DNA from 2 places in the Clostridium sp. SHJSY1 genome. Region 1 is predicted to be linked to the other one. Evidence: riboswitches for the same ligand, from Rfam matches in the RefSeq annotation. Region 1 holds a riboswitch; the other holds the start of a gene.
The links. Region 1 has a riboswitch for cobalamin ahead of cbiD (cobalt-precorrin-5B (C(1))-methyltransferase CbiD). Riboswitches for the same ligand answer to the same signal wherever they lie in the genome.
Positions count from the first base shown of each region.

Region 2: linked by a shared signal. The riboswitch ahead of NNC19_RS21290 (energy-coupling factor ABC transporter permease) and the one ahead of cbiD (cobalt-precorrin-5B (C(1))-methyltransferase CbiD) in region 1 are both predicted to bind cobalamin.

Region 1 is NZ_JANDMF010000027.1:27,546-36,631, forward strand. Features, by position in the region: gene cobK (precorrin-6A reductase) at 1-56, opposite strand, end outside; gene cobJ (precorrin-3B C(17)-methyltransferase) at 49-780, opposite strand; gene NNC19_RS12895 (cobalt-precorrin 5A hydrolase) at 773-1,810, opposite strand; gene cobM (precorrin-4 C(11)-methyltransferase) at 1,810-2,565, opposite strand; gene cobI (precorrin-2 C(20)-methyltransferase) at 2,566-3,249, opposite strand; gene cbiD (cobalt-precorrin-5B (C(1))-methyltransferase CbiD) at 3,400-4,560, opposite strand; cobalamin riboswitch at 4,754-4,937, opposite strand; gene NNC19_RS12915 (MBL fold metallo-hydrolase) at 5,171-6,079, opposite strand; gene NNC19_RS12920 (cation diffusion facilitator family transporter) at 6,217-7,128, opposite strand; gene NNC19_RS12925 (peptidoglycan-binding protein) at 7,473-8,270, opposite strand; gene NNC19_RS12930 (NADPH-dependent oxidoreductase) at 8,432-9,086, opposite strand, start outside.
Region 2 is NZ_JANDMF010000066.1:14,469-23,554, forward strand. Features, by position in the region: gene NNC19_RS21255 (TVP38/TMEM64 family protein) at 1-532, opposite strand, end outside; gene NNC19_RS21260 (aminopeptidase P family protein) at 584-2,359, opposite strand; gene NNC19_RS21265 (PocR ligand-binding domain-containing protein) at 2,853-3,884, shown strand; gene NNC19_RS21270 (hypothetical protein) at 3,969-4,103, opposite strand; gene NNC19_RS21275 (hypothetical protein) at 4,122-4,256, opposite strand; gene NNC19_RS21280 (alkaline phosphatase family protein) at 4,346-5,326, opposite strand; gene NNC19_RS21285 (histidinol-phosphate transaminase) at 5,301-6,383, opposite strand; cobalamin riboswitch at 6,509-6,703, shown strand; gene NNC19_RS21290 (energy-coupling factor ABC transporter permease) at 6,816-7,571, shown strand; gene NNC19_RS21295 (energy-coupling factor ABC transporter substrate-binding protein) at 7,571-7,879, shown strand; gene cbiQ (cobalt ECF transporter T component CbiQ) at 7,863-8,627, shown strand; gene NNC19_RS21305 (ATP-binding cassette domain-containing protein) at 8,648-9,086, shown strand, end outside.

The sequences.
Region 1 (9,086 bases):
TAACTAATTATTTCTCTTCCTTCAGTAGTTCCTGCAAAAACAAGGATATTATACATTTTTATATCCCCTTGGAGTTACCATTTTACCATTTATATTCTTTGTTTGAGAGTTACCAATATAAACTGTAGTGAACATGTCTACTTCTTTATCTCTTAATTCCTTAAGTGACATAACTTCCATAGCTTCACCTTCTCTTCCTATATTTCTAACAACTCCACAAACTGTATCTTCACTTGCAAATTTTAATACAATATCACAAGCTTTTTGCAGATAATCATGTCTCTTTTTACTTGAAGGATTATATAAACAAATTCCAAAATCAGCTTCTGCAGCACATTGTAATCTCTTTTCAATCTTTTCCATTGGAGTTAGTAAATCGCTTAAACTAATAACAGCAAAATCATGTATTAATGGTGCTCCAAGAACAGCTGCTCCACTTGAGGCTGCTGTGATTCCAGGTATAATTTCAACCTCTACACCTTCATACTTTTCACCTATTTCTAGTATTAATCCTGCCATTCCATATATTCCAGAATCTCCACTACATACTAATGAAACATTTTTACCTTTTTGTACTTCTTCAAAAGCAAGGATGCAACGATCAACTTCCTTTTTCATAGGTGTAGTTAAAAATTCTTTATCTCCAAAATGATTTTTAATTAAATCAACATAAACTGTATACCCAATAATAACTTCACTTTCTTTTAAAGCATTTATAGCTTTAATTGTCATTTGCTCATATTCACCTGGTCCAATTCCAACAACATATAATTTATTCAAAACTTACACTCCAATCTTCTTCAGATATGGCAACTGTAACGCCATTTTCTGCTCTCTTCTTTATTATTAATTTCCCATTATTACTGCCAAGTGTTGCTGCTCTTTCACATACATTACTTACACCAGTAACACTTTTAACAAAGGTAGACTCACTAAAATTACCTTCCAATGCATTCAATTCATCAGCAGTATATGTTATAAACTTAAATCCATACTTTTCTACAAATTGAATTAGTCCCTTTTCATCTTTTTTTAAATCAATACTTGCTACATTTTTAACTGCACTAATTGAAATATTATTTTCATCTAAAACTTTCATAACAAGATTTTCTATTTTGTCTATACTTGTATCTCTTCTACAACCAATCCCTAAAGTCAAAATCTTAGGAATTAAATTTAGAGTATTTACAAAAGGACTTTTCCTTTGTACTGAGATACAAACTCCAATTTCACCATTTTCTAAAATCTTGAGTTCTTTAGGCACTTTACCTTTTATTTTATAATCACTAGCTACACCTATATCCACATTATCCAAAATTTCACTAGAAATCTTCTTTGCCATAGTCATATCACTTATATAAAGATTCTCTTTCTTTGCAAAAACATCAACTGAGAACTTATCATTAATATCTGTTGCTGTAGTTATTACTGGAGTTGAATTTAAAATACTTGAAATTTTCTCTGTTAAAGAATTTGCTCCACCTATATGTCCAGATAAAATAGGAATAGTAAACTTCCCTAATTCATCTATAACAACTATAGCTGGATCTGTTGTTTTTGACTTAACAAAAGGTGCTATGGCTCTTACTGCAATCCCTATAGCTCCTATAAATATAATTGCCTCTTTTTTATAAAAATGTTCTTCTGTCCAATTCTTTAATCCATTTTTCAAAGAAAATAATTCAAGCTCTTCAGCTGATTTATAAGTTGTGAAAGACTCACAATTATATCCAAGTTCACTCAAACTACAGCTTAATTTCTTATTTAATAAACTCCCTTTTTGAGTAAAACTAATTAATGATATTTCCACTACTCTATACCTTTTCTAAATTCAGTAGTAAACTTTGGATTATATAAATCTGAACGGCTATACTCTGAGTTAAGAACATCTCCAACAATAATAAGTGCTGTTTTTGTTATTCCATTTTCCTTTGCAGATTCAGCTAAAGTTCTTACAGTACATCTTACTACCTTCTCATCATCCCAAGTAGCTTTATAAACTATTGCTGCAGGGGTATCTTCTTTATACCCACCAACTACTAATCTTTCTTGTAGCTTTTCTAATAAACCTGTACTTAAAAAAACAACCATAGTTGCATTATGGGTTGCAAGTTTTGCTATCTCTTCTTTCTCAGGAACACCAGTCCTTCCAGCCATTCTAGTAATTATTACTGTTTGAGATACGTCTGGCAGTGTATATTCTAAGTTTAAGGCTGATGCTGCACCACAAAATGAACTTACTCCTGGACAAACTTTATACTCTATATTATGTTTATCTAATATATCCATTTGTTCTCTGATAGCACCATAAATACTTGGATCACCTGTATGTAATCTTACTGTCATTTTATTTTCTTTTTCAGCATTTAAAATAACTTCAATAACTTCTTCTAAAGTCATCTTTGCACTATTATGTACTTCACAACCTTCTTTTTTATACTCTAAAAGTTCTGGATTAACCAAAGATCCTGCATATATAATTACATCTGCCTCTGATAATAATTTTTGTCCTCTAACTGTAATTAAATCAACTGCCCCTGAGCCAGCTCCAACAAAATTAACCATCTATTTCTCCTTTACTATTATTAAAGAATAATAACTTGAATCATCTTTAATATCATTTATATCTCTATATACTTTTTCATTTTCCATACCACAATTTTCAATCATAACTGCATTACATTTTACACTATTTAAAATTTCTCTAACCTCATTCATCTTTTTACCTGATTTCATAAGTACCTTTGTCCCTGGTAAACTAAGAGCATCACTAATTTGGTAAGATGCTGGAATTACATGAAGTTCATCAGAGTTTTCTACTAACCCCTCATTTATCCTAGCTGCTGCTGCACAAAAAGAAGGAATTCCACTTATTATCTCGGTATCATAACCTTCTCCCAAAACAAGCCTATGAATATATAAATATGTAGAATAAATTGTTGGGTCCCCTAAAGTTATAAATGAAATTTTCTTTCCCTGATTAAGCTTTTCTATAATAGCTTTAGCCCCTTCTTCATGGCTCTTTTTTAATATATTTTTATCCTTTGTCATAGGCATTGATATGTAAAGTATTTCTTTTTCTTCTAAACTTGGTACAGATTGAACTGCTATTTTATATGCAACACATCTTTCTTTCTTAGTGCTTGGAATAGCAATAATATCACTACTTTCTAATATTTTTACAGCCTTTAATGTAAGTAATTCTGGATCTCCTGGTCCTACTCCAACTCCATATAATTTTCCTTCCATTACTTTTGTTCCCCCTCATCTGAGGCATATTCCAGAAAATAATAAGTCAGCATGCTGGTCTATTTTCTGTCATACTTTGTCAGCATGTTCACCTAATAGCCCACTATTAGGTGAACATACTTCCTTGTCTGACAAAAAATATACATCGCATCAGAGCCTTATTATTTCCCTCCATATGCCTAATTTATTTAATATTTCTTTTACATCTTTTGTTTCTCCAAGAAGCCCATGTTCATTAGAAAACATTATAGCTCCTACTAATAGTCTTTTATCTGCCCTTTTATTTAAATAAAAATCTATCTTCTCCATTACAAGATTCATAGTTTCATTCTTAATTTTTCCCTCTTCAAGGATATTCAAAGCTTCATCTGTAGTTATGCATCCCATAACTTTCTTTAAGAGGCTACCTTCCCCCCCTGTTAAAAGAGCATTTGCAGTAATTATCTCCATCCTGGCATCTGCATTTTTAGAATGGGTGTTCATAATGCCTCCAGCCAGTTTAATAAGCTTTCCAATATGACCAATAAGCAAAATTCCTTTAAGATTAAACTCATTAGCTATATCTATAGTATCTCCAATAAAATTGCTACATTTAACAGATTTGCTTATATTAATTTTCATATTATTATGTAAAAAGTTTTCACCATAATTTCCTGGAGTAACTACTAAATATTCAGTTCCATTAGCTGCTAACTGTTTAATTTCTACTCTAATGGTATCAATAAGTGCTGCTTCACTCATAGGCTCAACTATACCTGTTGTTCCTAAAATAGAGATTCCACCTACTATACCCAGTCTAGGATTAAAAGTTTTTTCAGCTATTTTTTCACCCTCTGGAATAGAAACCTCCACATCTATACCACCTTGATAGTCATTTTCCTCACAAATTTCCTTAACTGCATTATGAATCATACTATATGGAACTTTATTAATAGCTGCACTACCAACTGGACATTCTAATCCTTTTCTTGTTACCCTTCCTACTCCAATGCCTCCATCTATAACTATTTTTTCACAAGTATTTTGGGACACTTTAGCATAAACTAACATTCCATGAGTAACATCAGGATCATCTCCACTGTCTTTTTTAATAGCACACTTTACATAATCTTTGCCTTTTTCTATCTCTAATACTTGTAAGTTTAGTAGCATTCCCTTGGGTGTCATAAGTTCAATATTGTTTATTAAATTATTTCTTAAAAGCATTATAGTAGCTGCTTTAGCTGCTGCTGCTGCACAAGATCCTGTTGTATATCCATATTTTAGTCTTTTATTATTTTTGTATATGTACTTTTCATCATCTTTTACCATATCACACTACCTATACTCAAAATATTTTTATAAAAAAATACCATTGCCCTTTAATATAAGACTAAATCTAATATTAATTAGGTCAATGGTATTATATGTATGAGAGCTATATTCTCCAAAATTGTATTACAAAAAAGTGGTATATCCACATCTCTTTGTATAAATTTAAACATATAACTCCGGTAACCGCAGGGTTATTGAATAAAATACAAGCAGGTATTCTGGCTTATAGATCATCATATGAACTTACCTTCCCAAGAAATTTTTCAAAGTGGTCTAAAAATTAGCTCATACTCCTTATTTACAGCAACGGACTTGCGTGGGATTTACACCCAACTTCCCTATTAATCTATTGAACTTGCATTCCATACTAATTAAGGAACATGAAAATAAATAACGAGTCCAAATTTGCCATGAATATTTTTCATCAGTCAAGGAAGCAGATTGGTCTCATAGCTGGCTATTAGGGCAACCTGCTGACACAGGATGATGGAAAATAGTCTGGCAGATTGACTTGTTATTTTTTGATTGTCCCTTAAGTATAGTTTATACTAAATTTATTCTTTTTATTTGATTATAGTATTGAATTTATACTACGTCAATGTGAATCTTAATTCTTTGTCTTCTTGCTCTTAGTGTCCTCTTTAGTTTTTTTATCTGAATAAACATATACTTTTTTACCATCTGAGTAAGCCCTTACTGTTCCATTCAAATCTGTTCTAAATACTTTTTTAGATTTTAATTTTTTTAATGTACTATCTGTTGGATGTCCATACTTATTATCCTTTCCAACACTTATTATGGCATATGTTGGACTTACCTTTTTCAAAAAGTTATTACTTGTAGAACTATTGCTTCCATGATGCCCAACCTTCAACACATCAGTACTTACATCCAATCCATTTTTAAGAATTTCACTTTCACTTAACTCTTCAGCATCTCCCATAAATAAAAATGAATTACTTCCATACGTTACTTTAACTACTATAGAATAGTCATTTAATTCTTTATAATTATCTCCATTTGGTGCTAAAAAAGTTAACTTAGCCTTTCCTACATTTATCTCTTCACCAACTTTTGGAGCCTTCATTTGAAGATTTTTCTTTTTAAGTGAATTAACCATATTTTCAAAAGTTTTTGTATTTGTTGTTATCTTAGGAGCATAAAAAGTTCCTACGTTCATCTCATCAATGACTTTATCCATTCCTCCAATATGGTCCTCATGAGGATGAGTTGCTATTATGTAATCTAAAGTTGTAACACCTAATTTTTTCAAATAATAATATGCATCATCTTTATTATCTCCAGCATCTATCAAAATGTTTTTCCCATCTACTTGAATTAATTCAGAATCGCCTTGTCCAACATCAATATAATGTATTACTAAGTCACTATTTGAATCAACTTTTGCAGAAATATCCTCTTCATTACTAAAATTACTGCTTGTCCCACATGAGGTTATAAATACTGAAAATAGAACCATTATTAATAGAGATAGTATTTTTTTTACCTTTTTCATAAGTCTCCTCCTTCTTAACATGCTATATTTTAACATAAACAACAATTCTATCAAAATCTAAATTACCCTAATGATAATTTATCAACTAAAAAAATCGTAATTATTACTAAATACGATTTTTTATAGTTATTTATTATTTAATCATTTTTACAATTTGTTTTATTTGAATAGTTACACTCACCACAACCACTTGTACATGATTCTAAGTGTATCATAACTTCAGTCTTTTTTAATGAAGATTCTAAATCATATTCTATTTTATCACATATATCATGAGCTGATTTTACAGACATATTCTCTGGAAATACCAGATGCAAATCAATATACTTTATATTTCCCGATTTTCTTGTTCTTAAATTATGAAAATCACAATATATTGAACTATATTTAGCAATAGAACTCTCTATTCTTTTAATTTCTTGATCAGATAATTTATAATCTAATAAAGGATTAAATGCAGATTTCAAAAGATCAAATGCTTCTTTTAATATAAATAAAGCTACTAAAATTGCAACTACAGGATCTAAAAAATCAAGTTTTGTTACCCATATAAGTAATAGTCCAACACCAACACCTAAAGCCGTATATACATCAGTTTTTAAATGAAGAGCATCAGCCTCTAATGCTACTGAATCTTCTTGCTTAGCTACTTTATATAATTTTCTTGAAACAATAAAATTAACAGCAGCAGAAATGAACATAACAATAAATCCAAGAGCAAATGATCCAACTTCCTCACTAGGAGATATAATCTTTTTAACTGATTCATATATTATCCATATTGAAGCCACAAAAATTAATAACGCTTCTATAACCCCAGAAATATTTTCAACCTTTCCATGTCCATAAGGATGATTTTCATCTGCAGGCATATCTGATATTCTAACTGAAAAGAAGGCAATTATAGCTGCTATTAAATCCATGGTGGAATGAATAGCTTCAGATATTATACTTACAGAACCTGTTATAGTTCCTACAGCTAACTTCATAGCTATTAAAATTGTATTTGACATTACTGAAAGTCTTGCAACCTTTGTTTTATTATTCATCAAAACCTCTCCCAAAATTTTACTTATATTCTCATTTGAAATATTTATTAGACTAATAATAATCCATAATCCCTTTAAAGTCAACGATTAGTTTTATGAAGTTTATTATCAATTGATATTAATAGTTACTACTGTAAAATTTAATTTCTAATTTACAAATATAAGAAATATTAATATTAAGTTTTCCCCTATTATTTCATAAGTATAACCTATTTTATTAAAGTTAGAAGATTTATTAACTTTTGTACATACTAAAAAAGAAGACTAAAACCTTTATTCTAATTATTTTTTCACTCAATAATTAAAGTTTTATTCATCACAATTATATTTTAAATAAATAACATTTATCGGAAAGGTCTTGCCCCTTCTAAAAGTTGCTCTGTGCTTAATCCAAAAGTATATTGAAAATGTGGTCTATCTACAAGTTTGATTGCATAAGAGGTCCAATTACCTCCCCATTCTAACCCTACTTTCTGTCCCAGAACACCCATTTTATTAAATTCATTTATATCATTCCAATTAATTCTACCATTTTCTACTGGGACACAATCAAATGCTAATCCCCAGTTATGATATGAATCTCCTCCCTGGGCATTAGTTACTATATTTCCTGCAGCAGTTCTCCCTTGAGCATACAGTACATCCTGCCTATCCCAACTTCTAAAGGCTTCTACTACAGCAACATTTAGTCCATTAATACTACATAAATTAAAAAATTGTTGTGCTAATAATGCTACATATGGATTTAATGAGTTTAAGTCTAATGAACTTGGACGTTTACTATAATCATCTAAAGGATTATGGTTAAATAATTGCTGTCTTGTTCTTGGACCTAAAACCCCATTCATTTCAAGCCTATTGGCACTTTGAAATCTAGCTACAGCATTTGCAGTTTTCGGGCCAAATATGCCATCTGGAACAACAGGAATTAAATATATAAAATTTAGTTGTTCTTGTATCTTCTTAACCTCTGCTAATAAAACGCTCCAAGTAATTGGTCCAACAATACCATCTCCTATTAACTTGTGTTCAACCTGAAAATCTCTTACTACCTCATCAGTTAATAAGTCGAATACACCTGTAACTTGAAGACTATTATATCTATAATTTAATCCATATAAATTCATCTGAAGTATTCTCACCGAGGTTCCCCCATAATATAATCTTAGAGTGGGCAATGTAGGCATTAAATCTCTCCTAAAAAAGTATTTTCAAACCTATGTTATGTTACTATTAAATATTTTGTGCAAAAGTTTACCTACCATTTTTATTTTCAATGGTAGGTATAACTCTAAAATGTTGATTATTTAATTTTTAATCCTTGTTTATTAATAGCATCTTTAACTTTAGGATAATAAACTGATTGATAAACCCTTGAAGTAAAAGTACTCCAATTTGTTTCTTGCTCAGCTCTTCCAATTTCATTTAAATATTTATTCATTTGTTCATCATAAACATTAACTGAATCTTCAACAGCTTTTATATCATAACTTTCATCATGCTTAAAACTTTCAAAAGGAACTCTAGGTTTTTTATGTGATTCATCAGCTGGATATCCAACTACTAATCCTACCATTGGAAAAGTATACTTAGGTAATCCTAAGAGTTCTATAACTTCTTCTGGATTTTTTCTGATACCACCAATAGGTACTGTGCCAAGTCCAAGGGATTCGGCAGCAACAACAGAAGCTCCTAAAGCTATTCCAACATCTGTAGCTCCTGCAAGAATACCCTCTATATCTTCATGAATTACCTGCTTCATACCAGTTTTTTCACCTGCAAGATAAGTTCTATAAAAATCCATCACAAATACTAAGAATACTGGAGCTTTTGCAACATATTCTTGATTACCAACAAGTTCTGCTAATTTTTCTCTCTTCTTTTTATCTCTTACAACTATAACAGATGTTTGTTGTCCATTGATTGAGTTAGGCATAGCCTGAGCACTTTTAACAATT
Region 2 (9,086 bases), on a different contig from region 1:
TAGTTTCAATAGAAACACCAAGCACTGATGCTGCCAAGAATGAACTAAATTTTATATTTGTAAACCCACAAGCATAGCTTAGTGGATCATAGGGCATTATTGGTATTAATCTCAATAAGAATAGGATTCTAAATCCATCTTTCCTCATATTATCATCAAGTTTCATTAATTTATTTCCAAGCACACCTTGAACAAAGTCCTTTCCTAAAAACCTAGCTAATATAAATGCAATAGCAGCTGATATTCCAAATCCAATAATGGATAGAATAGCCCCTTCTATTGGTCCAAATAATATTCCACTAACTATTACTAAAAGATTACTAGGTATAAAAATCATAATTGGTTTTATAGCATATATCAGTAGATATATGGCTACTGCATATTGTCCTTTATCCTTTATAAAATGTACAATTTTCTCAACTCTAAGTTCTCTTATAAATTTCCAATTAATAATAACAATAATTAGTGCTATTACTATAATTCCCACAAATATTAAAAATTTTAATCTGTCTAACTTCTTACTATCATTCATTGACTTACCTCACTTAAGTGCTTAGTTAAAAACACCAAACATCTTTCTCCGCTATACCTCTTTAGTTACTGTTTTTAAGAAAGTTTTTTCTTCTTCTGATAAGTGTCCAGCTAACTTTTCATAAACCATATTATGATAATTATTTAGCCATTCCTTTTCACTAGCAGTAAGCATAGTAACATCTATTCCTTCTAAATCGATAGGTGCATATGTTATAGCTTGGAAATCATAGAATTCTCCCATTTCCTCATCACTAGATACTTTTCTAATAAGTATTACATTTTCTGTTCTTATTCCATGTTTTCCTTTTTTATAAACACCTGGTTCATCTGTTACTATCATTCCTGGCTGAAGAACTGTAGTATTTCCTTTTTGTCTAAATCCTTGAGGCCCTTCATGTACGTTTAAGAAGAATCCTATACCATGACCTGTGCCACACTTATAATCCATTCCATAATCCCATAATGGTCTTCTTGCTAAAGTATCTAGGTTTTCTCCTGTTGCACCCTTTAAGAAAGTTGCTGAAGCTAATGCAATGTGAGATTTTAAAACAAGAGTAAAGTCTCTCTTTTCCTCTTCTGTTAATTTACCTAATACAAAAGTTCTTGTAATATCAGTTGTACCATCTAAATATTGTGCCCCTGAATCTACAAGTAACATTCCTTCTGCCTTTAATTCATACTGACTATCTTCTGTAGCTGAATAATGCATCATAGCTGCATGGTCTTTATAACCTGCTATAGTATTAAAGCTAAGCCCTTTAAAGTTTTCACCCTTTGATCTAAGTTCTTCTAGTTTATCTGCTGCTGAAATTTCAGTAATTTTTGTTTTACCTATGTTTTCTTTAAGCCATTTTATGAACTTAACCATAGCTATACCATCTCTTACTTGAGATACTTCAATATTCTTTATTTCAACTTCATTTTTAATAGCTTTTAATGATGTAGTTATATTTAAATGTTCTATTATTTTTACTTCTTTTGAAATTAAAGAATATATTTTAGCATTTACTTTTGTAGGATCAATTATTACTGTATTTTTTATTGCTTCTACATCTTCGAATATCTCTGCATATTCTTTTATTTTAACGCCTTGTCCTACAAGTTCCTTGTATACATCTTTTAATACTTTTTCATTATCTATATATAATACAGCTTCACTATCTGTTATAATTGCATAAGCTAAACTTACTGGATTATATGGTATGTCATTTCCTCTTATATTAAAAGCCCATGCAATATCATCTAATGATGTAAGAATATAATTTTCTCCACCTAAAGATTTCATTTCTTTTCTTATTTCTGTAAGCTTATCTAATGTTGACTTTCCTGAATACTTAACTTCATGAATAAAAATCTTCTCTTTTGGAATCCCTGGTCTGTTATCCCAAACTTCTTCTAACAAATCTTTTTCCATTTTGATTTCAAACTTAGTATCTTCAGCTATTTTTCTATAATTTTTCAATTCATTTGATGATATAACAGTACTGTCAAATGCTAATACTTCGCCTTTTTTAACATTTTCTTTTATCCATTCATCTAATGTAGGATAACCAGGTGTTGCCATCTTCATAAGTTCTATGCCACTACCCTCTAACTCTTTTTCTGCTTGAATGAAGTATCTTCCATCAGTCCATAAAAACGCTTTCTCTTTTCCTACAAACAAAGTTCCAGCAGAACCTGTGAACCCTGAAACAAATGATCTACCTTTATAATATTCAGGTGTATATTCACTTTGATGCGAATCAGCACTTGGAATTATATAGTAATCATAATTGTATTTTTTCATTACTTCTCTTAATTTTTGTACATTATTCATATCTAACATTCTCCTTAGCATGTAAAATTTCACTTTATTTTAAATACATATAATATTAGTATATCCTACTATGACAATGTTTTAAATATGCACAAACTTAATTTATTTGCTATATATAATCTATAATTCATAAAATTCATTGTTTATTGTAGTAATTTCACAATTTTCTATTATTTTTATTAGGGGGGATGCGAACTGCTAAAATTATAATACAAAGTCTAATTGAAATAATAAATATATCTCCTGTATTAGCAGCAAAGAAACTTTATAGTAAAATGTAGAAACTTTATCAAAACTTATATATTGAGTTTATTTAAAATACTTTATATAATTTATTTATCGTCTAAATCCTATAATTCCCTTTTATTTCTTGTGTTTTTTGTATTTAATTAAAATCACTTCTCTATTATTATTTTTACAACTTATTTTTTATGTAACCACAAATACTTATTAACTAATTTAATACAATATAAATAACTATAACTTGAAAGAGAGGAAACATATGAACCAAAATGATTCAAAAAACTTATCAGAAATTAGACTTCAAGATGTTATAGACATAAATATTTTACAAAAGTTTCAAGATAACTTTGCTGAGAGTATGGATATAGCAAGTGTTACTGTAGACATTAATGGCACCCCCGTTACTAAACCAAGTTCTTATACTAATTTTTGTGCTAAACTTACCCAATCTACAAAAACTGGTACTAATCGTTGTGCTGAATCCCATAAAAAAGGTGGCGAAGAAGCTGCAAAGACAGGAAAACCTTATATATATACTTGTCATGCAGGTCTTATAGACTTTGCAGCTCCTATTATGGTAAATGGAACTCAAATAGGAACAATACTTGGTGGACAAATTTTAACTAAAAAGCCTGAAGAACAATTATATAGAAATACTGCTAAAGAAATAGGTGTAAATGAAGATGCATATACTGATGCAGTTAAAGATATTAAGCTAACAACAGAAAAAAATATTACAGCTGCAGCTGAAGTGTTATACATAGTTGCAAATTCTCTATCACAAATCGGATATAATAAATCAATTGTAAAGAATATGTCTGGTGAAATTAATGACAGCTTCTCTCAAATTTCAGCAACCATGGAAGAATTATCATCAGCCTCTATTACTGTTACTGAAAATCAGCAAACCTTAAACAATGAAATTGTAAATGTTCAAAAAGTTTCTGAACAAATTAATACAATCCTTGATTCAATAAAAAGCATTGCTGATCAAACAAAAATGCTTGGACTTAATGCTGCCATAGAAGCTGCTAGAGCTGGTGAAGTTGGAAAAGGTTTTGGAGTTGTTGCTACTGAAATTAGAAATTTATCTCATAATTCAAAGGAAACAGCTATGCAAATTGTAAATCTTACTGCTGAAATTCAATCTTCTGTAAAGAAGACTTTAGAAATTGCAGATTCAACTTTATCAAGTACAGAACAACAATCTGCTGCAATTGAAGAAACTAATGCTAGTATAGAAGAATTGTTAGCTTTCACAACAGAATTACAAAGAGTTGCAAATAATTAAGACTTTTTAATAGAATATATATTAATAATTTAGTGGAGAATTGAAAATTTAATATAACATTTTCAATTCTCCACTCTCATTTAATTATGACCATTGATTGTTTACTGCTGATTTTTTGTTCTTTTTATTATCTTTTCCACTTGTACTTCCAGTAGATGCAGTATCCACATTTTGAGCTGAACTATTAATAGCTGAATTTTTTGATTTTTTATGACTCATAACATTATTCCTCCTAAATTAATCATCTATTTCATTACTTGTTGATTTTTTCCCAGACTTTTTACTCTTTCTTGGGTTATTTCCACTTTCATTAGCAACAGAGCTTCCTCCACTTTCTTGACTTTGTTGTTGTCTTGACTTTTTATGACTCATAATATTATTCCTCCTAATCAATTTTAATAATATTATTGTCTTATGATTTAACTTTAATGCTATGAAAATATCGTTCATTTTACCACGAATTAGTAAGTATTTATCCACTTTTCTGTTTTTTCTATATTATCATTATAAATATAAAAATTTACAAAAGTATTTACATGTGCACCACTTTCTTCACTAGTACCATGGTCTGATGTTATTATAAGCGAACTATCCTTATCTAACTCTTTCATCAAAAGACCAATGACTTCACAGTCTATTTTTCTCATGAAGTCTAGCTTTTCATTAATATTTCTCCTATGTGCACTTTCGTCTACCCCATTAATATGGAGTAATACAAAATCATATTTTAAAGATAAGTTTAATGCTGTTTTAGCTTTTATCTCTAAGTCAGTATCTATATCTGCTGTTGTTCCTAACAAATCAGGAGTATACATATTCATAGCTTTTCCAATACCTTTAACTATTTCTGTTTTACAAATCATAGCTCCATTTATATTATGTAAATTATAGAAACTTGGAAAATTCTCTTTTATTGATTCTCCCCAAGGATATAAATTATATTTATAGATTAAATCTTTTAGAAAATTAGTAAACTCTATGTTTCCAGAACTCGGAATTATATCTTCTATTCTTTTACCTATATTCTGATGAGGTGGAAATGTTTTTAATGATTTATAAAACTTTCTTCCATCTTTAACTATAAGCAAATTTTTATAACTTCCCATATCTATTAATTTATAATTCTTGTCTTCCATTACATTACTCATAATTTCATTGCAAGATATTAATCTACCTTTTTCTATTTTTATGTTATTACATCTAAGTATTAAATCACTCTCTTCAATTTTTTCTCCTATTGCAATAGCTTCTAAATATGCCCTTCCTGTAGGAATTTTTTCTTTAGGCATCTTTAAAAGATTCATTATACAAGTTAGACTATTAGTTTCCATTCCTTTTGGAGTATTATTTATCATTCCAGCTAATTTAATTTTATTGATATTTTCACATACACTATAATCAGAACTTAATGCTCCATCAATTACAACCATTATTACCGACATCTAAATTGCTCCCTATATTTTCTAAACAACTAATTAAATACTCATTATCTTTTTGACTTTTTACAGCTATTCTAAAAAATTCATCACTTAAATTCTTATAATTTTTGCATGATCTTATTAAAATGCCTTGGCCCTCTAGTTTAGAATCTAAGTTTCTATCCTTTGATTTAAAGAAAATGAAATTAGCTTTTGAATTAAATACTTTAAATCCAAGTTCTTTTAACTTACCAATTAAGTATTCCCTATTTCCCTCTATATTTTCCTTACTTTTTTTTACATACTCCACTTCATTTAAAGCAGCAACACCACATTTACTAGCTACAGTAGAAACGCTCCAAGGTTGTCCAATTCCATTTATCTTATCTAAAATTCCTTCATTTGAACACAGCATATACCCAAGTCTTATTCCAGCCATAGCATAAATTTTTGTAAAAGCTTTTAATATTATAAGATTTTTATAATTTTCAATAAATTTTGAAATACTATATTGCTCTTCATCTTTTAGAAAATCTATAAAACATTCATCTACAACTAAAATAACATGATTTTCTTTACATCTTTTAACTATTTTAATCATCTCTTTTGACTTAACTGGAATACCTGTTGGATTGTTGGGATTGCAAATAAACATCATATCAAGATCTGGTGTAATATAGTCTAAAATATCCTGTTCTATATTAAAATCCTTATCTTCTTTTAAATTATAATATTTAATTTCTCCATCTATATATCTTATGGATTCTTCATATTCTGAAAAAGTTGGTGCTATTAATAAAGTTTTTTTTGGCTTTAATGCAAGAACTACTTTAAAAATTATATCTGCTGCTCCATTGCCACAAATAATATTGCCTACTTGTGTAAACTCACATTTAGCTATAGCTTGTCTTAATTCTCTGCATAATGGATCAGGATAATTCATATAATTATCTATATTATTTACTATAGCTTCCTTTACTGAAGTTGGTAACCCAAAGGGATTTATATTAGCAGAGAAGTCTACAATCATATCAATATTTCTTTCACTATATATATCTCCACCATGAATAAGTTTTTTCAAAATACTTACCTCCCAAATTAACTTTTATTATAAGTACTATTATGAACAAATATCACATTTTAGTAAATAAGAATAAAAAACTTCCTAATATTGACGCTTGTCTGTATTAATGCTAGAATTTATAGGACAATTTAATATCAATAGGTGCTCATCTATAATATTTTGTAGATAGAGATAATAGGGAAATGGGTGAAAATCCCATACGGTCCCGCCGCTGTAATGGAATAGTAGTAGTCAAATATATCACTGTTAATAATGGGAAGATAGATTGCTATTTTGAAGCCTAAGTCAGAAGACCTGCCTATTGATACGCAACTATATAAAGTTACGGAGTATAACTTTGTATAATGGAATAGAGTTCATCTCTATTTTGTTACGCCTTTTTATACTCCCAAAGGGCGATTTTTTTCGTTTAAAAAGGGAGGAAATTATATGAATAAAAAAGAAAAAAGCTTTTTATTGCTATCAATAATTATATCTATAACTTTTGGTTTTGGGCAAAGCACAAAAGCTATGCATATAATGGAGGGGTATCTGCCACCTGTATATTGCATACTTTGGGGTGCATTATGTATTCCGTTTTTATTACTAGGTCTAATTTCAATAAAAAGAACTATTAATGAGCATAGAAAGACACTTTTAATTTTAGCTATGGTTGGTGCTTACTGTTTTACACTTTCTGCACTAAAAATACCTTCTGTATCAGGTAGCAGCTCTCACCCTACTGGTACTGGTCTTGGAGCTATATTATTTGGACCAACTGTAATGAGTGTTATAGGTATAATAGTTTTACTATTTCAAGCAATATTACTTGCTCATGGTGGATTAACAACTTTAGGTGCAAATACTTTTTCAATGGCAATTGCTGGTCCTATATTATCTTATATAATTTATAGAGTATCAATAAAGGTAAAAATGCCTAAGATGGTTGCTATATTTTTAGCTGCATGTTTAGGAGACTTATTTACTTATTGTATTACCTCTATTCAACTAGCACTTGCTTATCCATCAGAAGTTGGTGGATTTATATCATCCTTAATTAATTTTATGAGTATATTTGCTATTACCCAAATTCCACTAGCTATTATTGAAGGAATTTTAACTGTTATTGTCATAATGGGACTTGAAAGTTACGCAAAATCTGAACTTAGTGAACTTGGATATTTTAATAATGGGGGTATAAATTAATGAGGAAAAAAAAGACTATTATAATATTACTCTTAATTTGTATTCTTATTGCTACAGTTCCATTAATATTAGTTAAAAATTCTGATTTTGCTGGCTCTGATGATTTAGCTGAAGAAACTATATCTCAAATTAATCCTTCTTATAAGCCTTGGGCATCACCTATTTTAGAACCTCCTGGATCTGAAACTGAATCATTATTATTCAGCCTTCAAGCTGCTATTGGCGCTGGTATATTAGGTTATGGTTTAGGTGTTCTAAGGACTCGAGCAAAACTAGCAAAGGAAAATAAAAATGATAACAATAGATAAACTAGCATATAATTCAAATTTACGTTATAAAGATCCAAGTCTTAAATCATTTTTTTCTATTGGTATTCTTTTAATTTGTGTGATAGCTCGTTCAAATATTGTATCTTTAATTACCTTAGTTTTAATGGGAACAATTACTTTGATTTATAATAATATTTCTCTAACTTATTATTTAAAACTTTTAGCTGTTCCTCTTTTATTTTTACTCCTAAGTTCAATTGCGATACTATTTAATATTACTACATATCCATTAGATTTATTTTCATTGAAAATTGGAAGTCATTATCTAGCTATAAGTAGTAATTCTCTATTTCTTACTATAAATTTAATTCTTACAGCCATTAGTTCTATTTCTTGTTTATATTTTTTAACATTAACTACACCTTTTACAGATTTACTTAGTGTTTTTAAAAAAATTCATTGCCCATTCATTATAATTGAACTAATGTTATTGATTTATAGATATATTTTTGTTCTACTAGATATTGCACTAACTATTCAAACTTCACAAAAATCTAGATTAAGTAATAAAAACTTTAAAACTTCATTATATAGCATAAGTCAAATGCTTTCTGTACTATTAATTAGATCCTTTAGAAAAGCTTCCAAGCTTTATGATTCAATGGAATCTAGATGCTATAATGGAGAAATTCATGTATTAAATGAAACTTATGATATATGTAAAAAAGATATTTTAGTTGTAATCTTAATTGAAGTATTTATTTTAGCTATTGCTATATTAGTATAAATTTCAAGGAGAATCAGACTATGGATAATGTTATTATAAAAACTGAACATCTTTGTTATACCTATGAAGATGGTTCAAAAGCACTAAAGGATGTTAATATTGAAATCTCTAAAGGAGAAAAAATTGCAGTTATGGGCTCTAATGGATCAGGAAAATCTACTTTTTTTCTTTGTTTAAATGGAATACATAAACCTGAATCTGGAAGCTTATTCTTTAATAATTCACCTATAAATTATTCAAGGAAGGGTCTTCTTGACTTGAGAAGTAAAGTTGGAATTGTATTTCAAGATCCTGATAACCAATTATTTTCCGCAAATATTTTTCAAGAAATATCCTTTGGATTATTAAACTTAGGAATTAATGAAGAAGAAGCTCGTTTAAAGGTTGAAAATATAATTGAAGATTTAGATATACACCCTTTTCGTTCAAAACCAACTCATAATTTAAGTGGTGGACAAA